2 regions of the Pantoea sp. B65 genome follow, and region 1 is predicted to be linked to the other one. Evidence: predicted binding sites of a transcription regulator. Region 1 holds the regulator's gene; the other holds the start of a gene.

Region 1 (7,327 bases):
ACGAAACCGTTGCGGTTCGTGGCGTGGCAAACAACGGCCCCACCGCCAGATAGCAGACGGTAGCCAGTAGCAGACCGGCGGCTTTGCCGATTGGCGAGCTCAGCGCGTCAATACCGCCGCCAACCCGTGCCAGCGCAATTACGGTGATCACCGGTAAACCCACCGCGGTGATCAGGAAGCCCAGAGCCGCAACCCAGACGTGTTCCCCGGACTGAATTCCCACCATCGGGGGGAAAATAATATTGCCCGCGCCGACAAACAGGGCGAAGGTCATGAAACCCAGCGCGAGGATATCTTTTGGAGCTAAACGATGTGTCATAAAGCCGAATTGCCTGTAACTGATGTTGCGTGAAAGTTGTGTTTAAACGTTGCGAATCCGACAGCACGCTAAAAATTATCAATAGTTCAGACAACTACAGAGCAATATGCTTACTGATGGCCTGACGTGCAGGTGATTTGAGCTGATTTTCTTCTGTTCACAGGGGATGAATCGACAACGGCGCTAAGTAGAACTTTTATAGCGGGTAAAGGCAATACGGGATCGAAAAAGCAGAGTGATATATCGGATAAATCATTTAAAGCAGTGCATCACTTCAGAATATAACAAAAGCGCATTACATGATTTGTATTTTTTCTGCACAGCGTGAGGTTAAATTGGTCATTAATCGGTTTTTAATGCACAAAAGGCGCGTATAAACGCGCCTGTCTGCACAACTTTACGCCAGCTACCAGAGCTTTTTCGCGATATCAACCACCAGCCGCAACTTCGCCCACTGCTGCTCTTCCGTCAGGCTGTTGCCCTCTTCGGTTGAGGCGAAACCACACTGTGGACTCAGGCAAATCTGGCTCAGATCGACAAACTTCGTCGCTTCAGTAATACGCTGCTGCACAGTTTCCGCCTGCTCCAGCTCACCGTTTTTGGTGGTGATCAGTCCCAGTACCACCTGCTGATTGCCCGGCCGGATAAAACGCAACGGCTCAAAGCCACCGGAACGTTCGTTGTCATATTCAAGGAAGAAGGCGTCGACATTCACCGTGCCAAACAGAATTTCGGCTACCGGCTCGTAGCCCCCTTCCGAGATCCAGGTGGAACGGAAGTTACCCCGGCACACATGCAGACCAATGGTTAAATCGTCCGGTTTCCCTTCAATCGCCTGATTCAGCACCCGGGCATAAATACGCGCCAGCTCCTGTGGATCTTCCCCGCGTTCGCGGATCTGACGTTTCTGATCGTCGGAACACAGATATGCCCAGACGGTATCATCCAGCTGCAGATAGCGACAGCCTGCCGCGTAAAAGGCTTTAATCGCGTCGCGATAAGTCTGCGCCAGGTCGTCAAAATAGGCATCCAGCTGTGGATAAACACTGGCATCAATCGCTTTGCGACCGCCCCGGAAATGCAACACGCTCGGGCTGGGAATGGTCATTTTCGCTACCGCGTCGCCACTGACACTCTGCAGGTAGCGGAAATCTGCCAGCATCGGATGTTCGCCGAACCCCAGCTTGCCGATCACCCGAATGCCATGGGCTTTGGTCTGGACGCCGTTAAACTGAATGCCCTGCTCAGACTCATAACGCTCAACCCCCTGCAGGCCGTCGAAAAAGTCAAAGTGCCACCATGCGCGGCGAAACTCGCCGTCGGTTACCACCGGTAAACCACAGGCGCGTTGCTGGCTGACCACATGGCGAATGGCTTCATCTTCAATCTGACGCAAGGCAGTGGCATCAATTTTTCCTGCGGCAAACTGTTCGCGCGCCTGTTTAATCGCTGCCGGACGCAGGAAACTGCCAACAATATCGGCACGGAATGGCGCGGTGGTTCTTTGCATGTTAATAAACTCCTGGCTTATGCGCGCGGCGCATAATTTACCTGTGAAATAGTTACTCTTGGTTATTCTCAGACTTCTGGATGTCTATATGTCTGAAAGCAGAGTGACATGAGCATTCTTCAGGTGCAACAGAGGATATTTCATCGGTGATGAATAAAATTCATCATGGCGGTGCGGGCGGCATCAATCCGCCCTACAGAGGGGAGCCATTGATTAACGCCTGCGCCTGATGCAGCTGCGTATCCGAAAGCGGTAAATAGCCCGCGCGCTTCACCAGCTCCTGCCCCTGCGCGGAAATGGCCTGTAGCAGAAAAGCACGGGTCAGTGGTTCCAGCGGCTTACCCGGCGCCTTATTAACGTAGATATACAGCGGACGACTGTACGGATAACTACCGTTACGAATATTTTCGGTGCTCGGACTCACCGCCGCCGCGCCATCACGCGCAATGGCCAGCGTTTTTACCCCGCTAATATGAAAACCGATACTGGCGTAACCAATACCGTTAAGCGTGGCGGCAACTGCCTGCACCACCGCCGCCGAGCCGGGATACTCACTGACATCACGGCGAAAATCACCGCCGCACAACGCCTGCTGTTTAAAAAAACCCCAGGTGCCGGAAGCGGAGTTACGGCCAAAACGTTGCAGCGCGCGCTGCTGCCACAGTGCAGATTTCAGTTGCAGATCGCCCCATTTTTCCGGCACCGTCGTCGCGCCACAGCGACGCGTCGCTGAAAACACCGCGTCCAGCTGCTGACTGTCGATCGCCGTTAGCGGATTGTCCTGATTCACCATCACCACCAGCGCATCCATCGCGACCGGTATCGCCAGCGGCGCATAGCCATACTTATCAGCAAACAACTGACGTTCTCCGGCCTGCATCGGACGGCTCATCGCCCCCAGTTGCGCGGCGCCAGCCGCCAGCGCGGTAGGTGCAGTAGAAGAACCGGCCGCCTGAATCTGCACATTAACGCCGGGATACTGACGATTAAAATTCTCGCCCCACAGCGCCATTAAATTCCCCAGCGTATCAGAGCCGACACTGGTGAGATTTCCCGCCAGCATCCCCTCTTTTGCCGTCGCCGTCGCAGACAGCAGCAGTAGCGCCATCAGAATCAGTTGTTTCATGCTTTGCGCCTGTTAATGGTCAACGCGTAGCATTCTCCGGCAATTCCGCATGAACAATCAACCGTGGCGCCAGCGTAAAACTGAAGCAGGTCTGAATATCCGGAATACTGGTAATATCCAGCCGCGAATTATGGTGGCTTAACGCATGCTTGACGATCGCCAGCCCGAGGCCACTGCCGCCGGTGGAGCGGGAGCGCGCCTTATCCACGCGATAAAAACGCTCGGTAAGACGTGGGATATGCTCAGCGGCAATACCCGGCCCGTTATCTTTTACCGCAAAGTGCGCGCCGGTTTTATCGCGTAACCAGCTGATATCAATCCGGGTGCCGGATGGCGTATGGTTCACCGCGTTATACACCAGGTTAGAGATGGCGCTGCGCAGTTGATCATCGTTGCCAAACACCTGCAGATGCGGATCGGTATGAAAATGAATTTCATGACGTCCGTTACTCAGGGTTTCCGCTTCGCGCTGTACCAGCCGTAACATCATCGGCACATCGACTTTCTCCTGCAGATCAATCGCCGGAGCTGCCTCGATACGTGACAGAGTCAGTAGCTGTTTTACCAGACTGTCCATCCGTCGCGTCTGTTCCTGCATGGTGTGCAGCGCTTTGTTACGCGAGGGACCTTCCAACACCGCATCATTCATCATCTCCAGATAGCCCTGCAGCACGGTTAGCGGCGTGCGCAGCTCATGGCTGACGTTGGCGAAAAAGTTTCGCCGCGCCCCTTCCAGCTGATGCTTCTGGGTGACGTCACGCGCCACCAGCAACCACTGACCTTCGCTGTAAGGCATTACGCGGAACTCTAAATGACGATGATTATTCAGCACCAGGGTTAACGGCCGGGCAAAGTCGCGCTGACGCAGATAACGGGAAAACTCCGGATAACGCAGCAGGTTCAGGATATTTTGGCCATTATCTTCCGGCCAGCGCAGCCCGAGGTGTTGCTGCGCCAACCCGTTACACCAGAAAATATTGCCCTCTTCGGTGGTCAGCACTACCGCATCCGGCAACGATTCGGCGCCGCTGCGAAAACGTTTGATCAGGTTACCCAGCTCGCGCCGACGACGACGGTTACGCAGTTGCATTTGATAGAGGCCATAGAACAATGGCTCCCAGCTGGCGTGACCGGCAGGCGGCGTCATGGTGCGGTCGACCCACAGCCAGTGCGACAGGCGCAGTAAATTATAGAAGTGCCAGCCGAGCACGCCGAGCACTGACACTAACAGCCACCACGGCAAATAGCCGAACAGCAGACCCAGTATCAGTGCCGGCAGACAGGCCAGCAATAGTTCCAGCAGCAATCTCTTCCAGGAGAGGCGTTCCAGCACGGTTCAGACTCCGATCAAAAACGAGCGGAGAAACGATACCCCGTTCCGCGCACCGTTTGCACCATACGATCGTGGCCGGTGACTTCCAGCGCCTTACGCAAACGGCGGATGTGAACATCGACAGTGCGATCTTCAACATAAACATTGGTACCCCAGACGTGATTCAGCAGCTGTTCACGGCTGTAGACACGCTCAGGATGCGTCATAAAGAAATGCAGTAATTTATATTCGGTCGGCCCCATATCCAGCGGGGTGGTTTCAGCCATCACCCGGTGTGATGAGGGATCGAGGCTCAGCCCCTGCATCTCGATCACTTCTTCAACCGCCATTGGCGAGATACGGCGCATCACCGCTTTAATTCGCGCGACTAACTCTTTGGGCGAAAAAGGTTTGGTGATGTAATCATCCGCGCCCACTTCCAGCCCCCGCACCCGGTCTTCTTCTTCGCCGCGCGCGGTCAGCATCATCACCGGAATATCGCGCGTCATGGCTTCACGCTTCAGGTGTTTAATAAATTGAATGCCGCTGCCGCCTGGCAGCATCCAGTCAAGAAGGATCAGATCTGGCCACGGTTCGATCAGTAAATTTATCGCACTGTCATAATCTTCCGCTTCTATCGGTTGATAGTCATTTTGCTCAAGGACGAAACACAACATCTCACGAATTGGGGCTTCATCTTCGACTACCAGAATGCGCTTAGCCATTATTGCTCCTGCTGATGTGACCGGTTTGTCACTGGGGTTCGCGGCGCCATTATGCGTCAGTTTTATGACAGTTTTATGAAAAAAGCACGCCCCGGAATCCGGTTTGTCACACTTTTGTGAAACCAGATTTGGCAATTGCTCACCCGCTTTTCGGCCACTCTGTTTATAATCGCCCTCTCAGGTTACCGTTTGTATCCTGAATCATGTGAATTGCAGTATCACCGATATGCAGGGAGTTCTATGCGCATCATCCACACCGCGGACTGGCACCTCGGCCAGTTCTTCTACACTAAAAGCCGCGCGCCGGAACATCAGGCGTTTCTCGACTGGCTGATCCTGGCCGTAGAAGAACATCAAATCGATGCGGTCATTGTCGCCGGTGATATCTTTGATACCGGCTCACCGCCGAGCTATGCGCGTGAACTGTATAACCGTTTTATTGTGCAGCTACAGCGAACCGGCTGCCAGCTGGTCGTACTGGGCGGCAATCACGATTCGGTCGCCACGCTAAATGAATCGCGCGATCTGCTGGCCTGCCTGAATACCCGTGTCATCGCGGCCGCCAGTGAACAGATTGCCGACCAGGTATTGCTGCTAAACGATCGCCAGGGCAATCCGGCGGCGTTACTCTGCGCCATTCCCTTTTTACGCCCGCGCGATATCCTGCGCAGCCAGGCCGGACAATCAGGACGCGAGAAACAGCAAAGCCTGCAGGAAGCGATTAGCGAACACTATCAGCGCTGTTATCAGCAGGCGTTGCGCCAGCGCGAGGCGCTGGCGTTACCATTACCGATTATTGCTACCGGTCACCTTACCACGGTCGGCGTCAGCAAAAGTGACGCGGTACGTGATATCTATATTGGCACGCTGGATGCTTTTCCGGCGCAGGCGTTCCCTCCCGCCGACTATATTGCGCTGGGGCATATTCACCGCGCCCAGCGCGTTGCCGACAGCGAGCATATCCGCTATAGCGGCTCGCCAATCCCGCTGAGTTTCGATGAAACCGGTAAAGCGAAAAGCGTGTTCCTGGTCGAGTTTGCTGGCCAGCAACGGGTTCGGGTGGAGCCATTGCCAATCCCGCTATTTCAGCCAATGTGCATGATTAAAGGCACGCTGGCGCAGATCGAACAGCAACTGACACAATTCACCACGGCCAGCAGCAACGTCTGGCTGGATATTGAAATTGTCACCGAAGATTACCTTAACGATATTCAGCGGCGCATCCAGCAGCTGACCGACGACCTGCCGGTCGAGGTGGTACTACTGCGCCGCAGTCGTGAGCAGCGCGACAATGTTATCGCACGTCAGAATAACGAAACCCTGAATGAACTCAGTGTCGAAGAGGTTTTCAGCCGACGGCTGGCACAGGAAGAGAGCAGCGACACGCAGCGGCAACAGCGAATACAGCAGCTGTTTGCCACCACCCTGGATGCGGTTCGCAGCGAGGAACAGCAATGAAAATTTTAACGCTGCGCTTTAAAAATCTGAATTCGCTGAAAGGCGAATGGAAAATCGACTTTACCGCCGAGCCCTTTGCCAGCAACGGTCTGTTTGCCATCACCGGCCCGACCGGCGCCGGTAAAACCACTCTGCTGGATGCCATCTGCCTGGCGCTGTATCACCAGACGTCACGCCTCGGCGGCATCAGCCAGTCGCAGAATGATTTGATTACCCGCGATACCGCCGAATGTCTGGCTGAAGTCGAATTTGAAGTGAAAGGCGTCGCCTGGCGCGCATTCTGGAGCCAGAATCGTGCGCGTGGCGCGCTGGATGGCAATCTGCAGGCGCCGCGCGTCGAGCTGGCGCGTTGCGCCGATAACAGCATTGTCGCCGATAAGGTCAACGACAAGCTGAAGATGACCGAAACCCTTACCGGCCTCGATTTTAATCGTTTTACCAAATCGATGATGCTGTCGCAGGGTCAGTTCGCCGCCTTCCTCAATGCTAAAGCCAGTGAACGGGCAGAGCTGCTGGAAGAGCTGACCGGCACCGAAATCTATGGTCGCCTCTCGGTGGAGGTATTCGAACGCCATAAAAGTACGCGTATCGCGCTGGATAATTTGCGCGCGCAGGCTTCCGGCATGGCGCTGTTGGATGAAGAGGCGCGCCAGGCACTGCAACAGCAGCTGGATCAACTGATTTCGCAGGAGCAAGTACTCACTCAGTCACTGAACGGCTTGCAGTTTCAACAGCAGTGGCTGACCCAACAACAGCGGTTACAGCAGGATTGCCAGCAGGCTCAACAGCGGCTTCAGCAGGCAGAAACGGCCTGCCATCAGGCGCAGCCGCAACTGCAACGACTGGCGCAGGCGGAACCGGCAGAGAAGCTGCGTCC
Region 2 (7,327 bases), on a different contig from region 1:
GGCAAATCTGCCGGTGCCGCCGGAAAGCGTGCCAATCAATATGCTGGTGAAAGTGAAGGGCACGCCGATGGCGGATAACGAGGATGTGGATCCTTTTGATTTTATCCGCACTATTGCTGTGGCGCGCATTATGATGCCCGGCTCCCACGTGCGCCTGTCTGCCGGACGCGAACAGATGAGCGAGCAGACCCAGGCGATGTGTTTTATGGCCGGCGCCAACTCGATTTTCTACGGCTGTAAACTGCTGACGACGCCAAATCCGGAAGAGGATAAGGATCTGCAGCTGTTCCGCAAACTGGGACTGAATCCGCAGCACACCACCACTGAGTCGGGCGATAACGAACAGCAGCAGTTGCTGACCGGTCAACTGCTGACCGCCGATAGCGGGCTGTTTTATAACGCGGCGGTCTGATGAGCTGGCAACATCGTATCACTACGGCGCTGGCGCAGCGGCGGGAAACCGGGCGTCTGCGCCAGCGCACCCTCAATCAACTGGGCGATGCGCGCTGGATTGAGGTTGACGGTCAGCGCTATCGCAATTTTTCCGCTAACGACTATCTGGGACTGAGCCACGATGTACGGCTGATCCGTGCCTGGCAACAGGGGGCGGAACGTTATGGCGTCGGCTCCGGCGGTTCCGGACATGTGACCGGCTATTGCCGCCCCCATGCGGAACTGGAAGTGCAACTGGCTGACTGGCTGGGCTATCCGCGCGCCTTACTGTTTATTTCTGGCTTTGCCGCCAATCAGGCGTTAATTAGCGCGTTAGCCGGCAAAAATGAGCGCATCTTCGCCGATAAGCTGGCGCATGCGTCGCTACTGGAGGCGGCCAGCCTCAGCCCGGCAACGCTGCGTCGTTTTAGCCATAATCAGCCTGACAGCCTGCAAAAACTGCTGACGCCATACTGCGCCGGAGAGACGCTGGTGGTAACCGAAGGGGTGTTCAGTATGGATGGCGACAGCGCGCCGCTGGCCGATCTGCAACGGCTGGCGCAGCAGAGTGACGGCTGGCTGATGGTGGATGACGCCCATGGCATTGGCGTGGTGGGGGCGGAGGGGCGCGGCAGTTGCTGGCAGCAACAGGTGCGACCGGAACTGCTGGTGGTGACCTTTGGCAAAGCCTTTGGCGTAAGCGGCGCCGCAGTGCTTTGTGACGCTGATACGGCTGATTATCTGCTGCAGTTTGCCCGTCATCTGATTTACAGCACCTCAATGCCGCCCGCCCAGGCATGCGCATTGCAGGCCGCGTTGCAGGCGATTCAGCAGGGCGACGAGCTGCGCCAGCAACTGGCGGAAAACATTGCCCGTTTCCGGCGCGGGGCGGGTGATTTACCCTTGCGCCTCGGCGATTCCCTTACTGCGATTCAGCCGTTGATCGTCGGTGAAGATCAGGCGGCGCTGGATTTGGCCGCGCGTCTGCGTGCGTGCGGTTATTGGGTTAGCGCCATTCGCCCGCCGACGGTGCCGGTGGGCAGCGCAAGGCTGCGCATTACGCTGAATGCCAGCCATCAGCCGCAGGATATCGACGGCTTACTGGAGAGGTTATATGACGCCCAAGGTGAATAAGCAGGCGGTGGCGCAAGCTTTTGGCCGCGCGGCGCAAAGTTATAACCATCACGCACAGTTACAGCGACTCTGTGGCGACAGATTAATGTCTCTAACCGATGTCTCCGGCTATCGTCAGGTGCTTGATGCCGGTTGCGGCAGTGGCTGGTTCAGCCAGCGCTGGCGCGAGCGGGGTTTTCAGGTGACAGCGCTCGATCTGTCACCGGCGATGCTGGCAGAAGCGGAGAGCGGTCAGGTGGCGCACCACTACCTGCAGGGTGACATTGATGCTTTACCGCTGCCTGATGGTGCTGTCGACCTGTGCTGGAGCAATCTGGCGGTGCAGTGGTGTGACGATTTACAGCATGCCGTTAACCAGCTTTGCCGGGTGACGCGCGCCGGCGGCAAGGTGTTGTTCTCGACGCTGGCCGCCGATTCGCTGAGCGAAGTGCGTGCCGCCTGGCGGCAGCTGGATGCTGCGCAGCATGTTAATCACTTTCTTAGCGTCGAACAGATAGCCGGCGCCTGCGCGGGTAAAAATCTGCAGCTGAGTCAGCAGCGCCTGACGCTGGCATTTCCTGATGTGCTGGCGGCGATGCGCTCACTGAAAGGTATTGGCGCCACCCATCTGCATCAGGGGCGCAGTGCCGGCCTGATGACGCGCCAGCGTTTGCAGCAACTGGAGCAGTTCTGGCCGCGCGACGGACGCGGCTGTCTGCTGAGTTACCATTTAGTTTTTGGAGTGATTTCGTTGTGATTAAACGCTGGTTTGTTACCGGAACGGATACCGACGTGGGCAAAACCGTTGCCAGCAGCGCCTTGCTGCAGACCGCGGTACAGGCAGGCTATCGTGCCGTCGGCTATAAACCGGTGGCGTCAGGCTGTGAGTTAACGCCGCACGGGCTGCGCAACAGCGATGCGCTGGCGTTGCAAAAGTACAGCGCGCTGACGCTGCCTTATGAGCAGGTAAATCCGCTGGCATTTCTGGAACCGACCTCGCCGCATATTGTCAGTGCGCAAGAGGGCAGGCCGATTACGTTTGCGCAACTGTCGGCAGGGCTGGCGCAGCTCAGTGCGCAGGCTGACTGGGTGTTAACGGAAGGGGCGGGCGGCTGGTTTACGCCTCTCTCGGCGCAGCATACTTTTGCCGACTGGGTGATCGAACAGCAGTTACCGGTAATTTTAGTGGTGGGCATCAGGCTGGGCTGTATTAACCATGCGCTGCTGACCGCACAGGCGATAGCGGCCGCCGGGTTGCGCTTTGCCGGCTGGATTGCCAATGATGTGCAACCGCCAGGCAGACGTCATCAGGAATATCTGACCAGTTTGCGTCAGCGGCTTCCTGCGCCGTTTTTAGGTGAAATTCCCTGGCTTACCGACAGCGCGGCGTTTGACCATCTTGGCGACTATTTGCGCCTGCCGGATTAAAGCTGTGGGACGACCGTTTCGTCCCGCAGCATTATGATACTGGCATCCACATGTTAACCATGCTGTCATCCAGCTGAGCGACTTTGCCCTGCGCCACATTGCGCCCGCGGTGCAACAGCAGAAAGTAATCGGCGACACGGCGGATAAACGACAGCCGCTGTTCCAGTAGCAGAATGGTCAGGCCAAAGTCGTGGTTCAGACGGTGGATCAAATTGCCCATCTCCTCTTCCAGCCATGGCGACATCCCTTCCGTTGGCTCATCCAGGATCAACAGTTTCGGTTGCAGGACCAGCGCCCGTGCCAGCGCCAGCTGTTGTTGCTGATCCGGCGGTAGCTCGCCGCTGCGTTTATGCCGCAGTGAATAGAGCTGAGGAAACAACTCATACACCATCGGCGGGATGGCGCGATGACGATCGTCCTGACCGGCCAGCAGGGCAATCAACAGATTATCCTCCACGCTTAACTGCGAGAAAATCTGGCGCCCCTGCGGCACATAACCAATTCCCATGCGTGCCCGCGTCTCCATCGGCTGCAGCAGCAGGTTCTTGGGTGGCGAGCCATCTTCCTGCCAGGTCATGCTGCCGCTATTAACCGGCAAATTGCCCATAATACAATTGACCAGCGTGGTTTTCCCCATGCCCGGGCTGCCCAGTACGCCGGTACAGGTGCCTGGCGGCAGATCAAGATCCACATCCCACAGAATATGGTTCTGTCCGTAAAACTGATTTACTGCGCGTAAGCTCAACATCTGACACTCTCCTTCCAGACAATATTCCGCTGGCACCTGATTGTTTCCGCTTGTGGCATTAAGCAAACTGTCATCAATGGCGCAAAACGTTGTTGCCACGGCTTCGTGCTATCGCTCTGGTGTAATGAAAGCGCGAGGTGGTATAGCAATCCTGCAATTATCAGGCCAGAAATAGCTGACAGTGATGGTTTTAATCGCGCCGCTAAAGTGATTACCTGCGCTAATTGGTGAACAGTATTTAACAATAGCTTGCCGGGGAGGGGCGTGCTGCACTGATGCGGTGCTTTTTTGCTCTATGCGCTGGTGCAAATGGTCCGGCACAAGGCATTTTCGTACCAGTTGTGACACGAATATTAGTGGGTAAAAAGCGCTGGAATCGCGGCATAAGATATGCATTGCATAATCACTCTGGCGCTAAGTTAAGATGAAAAAAAACCAAAAAAAAATAATTCAGCGCGCAAATACCGTGCAGCACAGTTTTATACACCCCAGACGTTTCGGGCGCTGTAATCAGTTATCCACTATTCCTGTGGATAACCATGTGCATTAGATAATGAAAACATGTGACAGACGAGAGCGGACGCGGCTTGCGCTTTAACTGCTGCTAAACTCGGCTTGTAAATCATTTTGAATTAAATCAATACGTTAATGAAAATCAAGCCTGAGGGTTTTCCGCCTTTTTTCAGATGACGGTTTCACTACAGTATGCTTGACAAATGTTAAACGACAGAAACTTCTGGGGATAACCTTGCACGCCAATCCTCGGGCTTCTGCCCAATAATGGCGAGTAAAAGTGACGCTTTGCTATCTGGCGAAGCATTGCGCAGAACAACTGTTGTTATATCCAGTGTAATTTTCTGGAAAAATCGTCAGAGGCGAGTAGAATTACACTCCGGTTCGCGCATTTCTTCATCAGGTAGCCCATCAATGAGCAAAGTTTTTAAACTCAATTCTGCATTTCAACCTGCTGGCGACCAGCCGGAGGCGATTCGTCTGCTTGAGGACGGACTGGAAAATGGCCTTGCCCATCAGACGCTGCTGGGCGTTACCGGATCGGGCAAGACTTTCACCATCGCCAATGTGATTGCTGATCTGAATCGCCCAACGATGGTGCTGGCGCCGAATAAGACCCTCGCTGCTCAGTTGTACGGTGAGATGAAGGAGTTTTTCCCCGATAACGCCGTAGAGTATTTCGTCTCTTACTATGACTACTATCAGCCGGAAGCCTATGTGCCGAGTTCTGATACCTTTATTGAAAAGGATGCCTCGGTTAACGAGCATATTGAGCAGATGCGTCTGTCAGCGACCAAAGCCCTGCTGGAGCGACGTGATGTGATTGTGGTGGCCTCGGTATCGGCGATCTATGGTCTGGGCGATCCCGACCTGTACCTGAAAATGATGCTGCATCTGACGCGCGGCATGATTATCGATCAGCGTTCCATTCTGCGGCGTCTGACCGAACTGCAATATACCCGCAACGATCAGGCGTTTCAGCGCGGTACTTTCCGGGTGCGCGGCGAGGTGATCGATATTTTCCCGGCGGAATCCGATGAAATTGCCCTACGCGTTGAGTTATTTGATGAGGAAGTTGAACGCCTGTCGCTGTTGGATCCGCTGACCGGCCAGGTGCTTGAGGTACTGCAGCGCTATACCATCTATCCGAAAACCCACTATGTCACGCCGCGCGAGCGTATTTTGCAGGCGATGGAAGAAATTAAAGTCGAACTGGCCGATCGCCGTCAGGTATTGCTGGCGAATAACAAGCTGCTGGAAGAGCAGCGGCTGGCGCAGCGTACCCAGTTTGATTTAGAAATGATGAATGAGCTGGGTTACTGCTCAGGTATTGAAAACTACTCGCGCTACCTTTCCGGGCGCGGGCCGGGTGAAGCGCCGCCAACGCTGTTTGACTATCTGCCGGCTGACGGCCTGCTGGTGGTCGATGAATCGCACGTGACTATTCCGCAGATTGGCGGTATGTATCGCGGTGACCGGGCGCGCAAAGAGACGTTGGTGGAGTATGGTTTCCGTCTGCCGTCAGCGCTGGATAACCGGCCGATGAAATTTGAAGAATTTGAGGCGCTGGCGCCGCAAACCATCTATGTGTCGGCGACGCCGGGCAACTACGAGCTGGAGAAATCCGGCGAAGATATTATCGATCAGGTGGTGCGGCCGACAGGTCTGCTCGATCCGCTAATTGAAGTGCGCCCGGTCACCACCCAGGTTGACGATTTGCTGTCAGAAATCCGCAAGCGCGTGGCGATCAACGAACGGGTGCTGGTGACGACGCTGACCAAACGTATGGCAGAGGATCTGACCGAATACCTTGAAGAGCATGGCGAGCGGGTGCGTTATCTGCACTCCGATATTGATACCGTTGAGCGGGTGGAGATTATTCGCGATCTGCGCCTCGGCGAATTTGATGTGCTGGTGGGGATTAACCTGCTGCGGGAAGGGCTGGATATGCCGGAGGTATCGCTGGTGGCGATTCTCGATGCCGATAAAGAGGGTTTTCTGCGTTCCGAACGCTCGCTGATCCAGACCATCGGTCGTGCGGCGCGTAATATCAATGGCAAGGCGATTTTGTATGGCGATCGCATTACCGCCTCAATGGCGAAGGCCATTAGTGAAACCGAGCGCCGTCGTGAGAAACAGGACCAGTACAACAAAGAGAACGGTATTGTACCGCAGGGGCTGAACAAAAAGATTGCCGATATTCTGCAACTGGGGCAGGGCAGCGGCAAAAACAAAGCGAGAGGGCGCGGCAAATCCTCCCGTGTGGCAGCAGAGGCGGATAACGGCTATCTGGCGCTAACGCCGCAGGCGCTGCAGAAGAAAATCCACGAGCTGGAAGCGCAGATGCAGCAGCATGCGCAGAATCTGGAGTTCGAAGAAGCGGCAGCGGTGCGCGATCGGCTGCATGAAGCGCGTGAGCTGTTTATTGCCGCTTCGTGATAAAGGGTAAGCAAAGACCCCTGGTTATCGCGTTTAATTTAATCAGCAGAGCACATACTCGATTCAAATCCGAATGCCTGGCGTGTCTGCTTTTCATTTTTATGCAGCTTGCGGCTATTTCTGCATGCTGATATGAGGCAACGGTGGTAATCGCGTACCATAGAAGCAGTACGGACATGCCATTCCGGCTGCCACACAAAGTGGTGTCAGGAGAATCGATGTATTCGGGGTGAGTTATTATTTCCAAAATATAGGGTAATCTACTGCCGATAACCTCTATTCTCGTTGCTGCCATGATGCATGATATATTAATGTATTGATTTATATTAATTTGTTTTCTTTACTGGTGGCGCAGAAACAAGCCTGAGTTCGCTACCTAAACTAATGGCATGTTTTGCATTATTGACACCCAGTTTTTTCACAATATTTCCCATATGGAATTTCACTGTACTAACAGAGATGTTAAGGATATGGGAAATTTCTGGATAGGTCTTTCCAATGCTGCACCAGTAAAGTATTTCAGACTCACGGGGCGAGAATATATTTTTATCAATTTTTGCACTGTTATTTTTTTGGTCTTCGCGATAGAGAGAAAACAGCATTTCATGAATATTAATTAAAAGCCCTTGAAGATCATTTTTGTGTTTTTTAACA

The links. Region 1 encodes PhoB, which activates phosphate uptake and scavenging genes when phosphate is short. Its sites were predicted from a motif close to CTGTCATAAAACTGNCNNAT; they were not measured.
Region 2: a site for PhoB is predicted at 4,406-4,425, ahead of uvrB (excinuclease ABC subunit UvrB). Genes of this name have one in related genera too.

What each region holds. Positions count from the first base shown of each region.
Region 1 is NZ_JAHXPU010000017.1:217,408-224,734, reverse strand. Features, by position in the region: gene brnQ (branched-chain amino acid transport system II carrier protein) at 1-319, opposite strand, end outside; gene JWF83_RS07975 (cobalamin-independent methionine synthase II family protein) at 726-1,829, opposite strand; gene JWF83_RS07970 (PstS family phosphate ABC transporter substrate-binding protein) at 2,023-2,955, opposite strand; gene phoR (phosphate regulon sensor histidine kinase PhoR) at 2,975-4,288, opposite strand; gene phoB (phosphate response regulator transcription factor PhoB) at 4,303-4,992, opposite strand; gene sbcD (exonuclease subunit SbcD) at 5,233-6,450, shown strand; gene JWF83_RS07950 (SbcC/MukB-like Walker B domain-containing protein) at 6,447-7,327, shown strand, end outside.
Region 2 is NZ_JAHXPU010000027.1:35,748-43,074, forward strand. Features, by position in the region: gene bioB (biotin synthase BioB) at 1-412, shown strand, start outside; gene bioF (8-amino-7-oxononanoate synthase) at 412-1,566, shown strand; gene bioC (malonyl-ACP O-methyltransferase BioC) at 1,547-2,302, shown strand; gene bioD (dethiobiotin synthase) at 2,302-2,973, shown strand; gene JWF83_RS12535 (ATP-binding cassette domain-containing protein) at 3,005-3,721, opposite strand; gene uvrB (excinuclease ABC subunit UvrB) at 4,649-6,673, shown strand; gene JWF83_RS12545 (autoinducer binding domain-containing protein) at 7,000-7,327, opposite strand, start outside.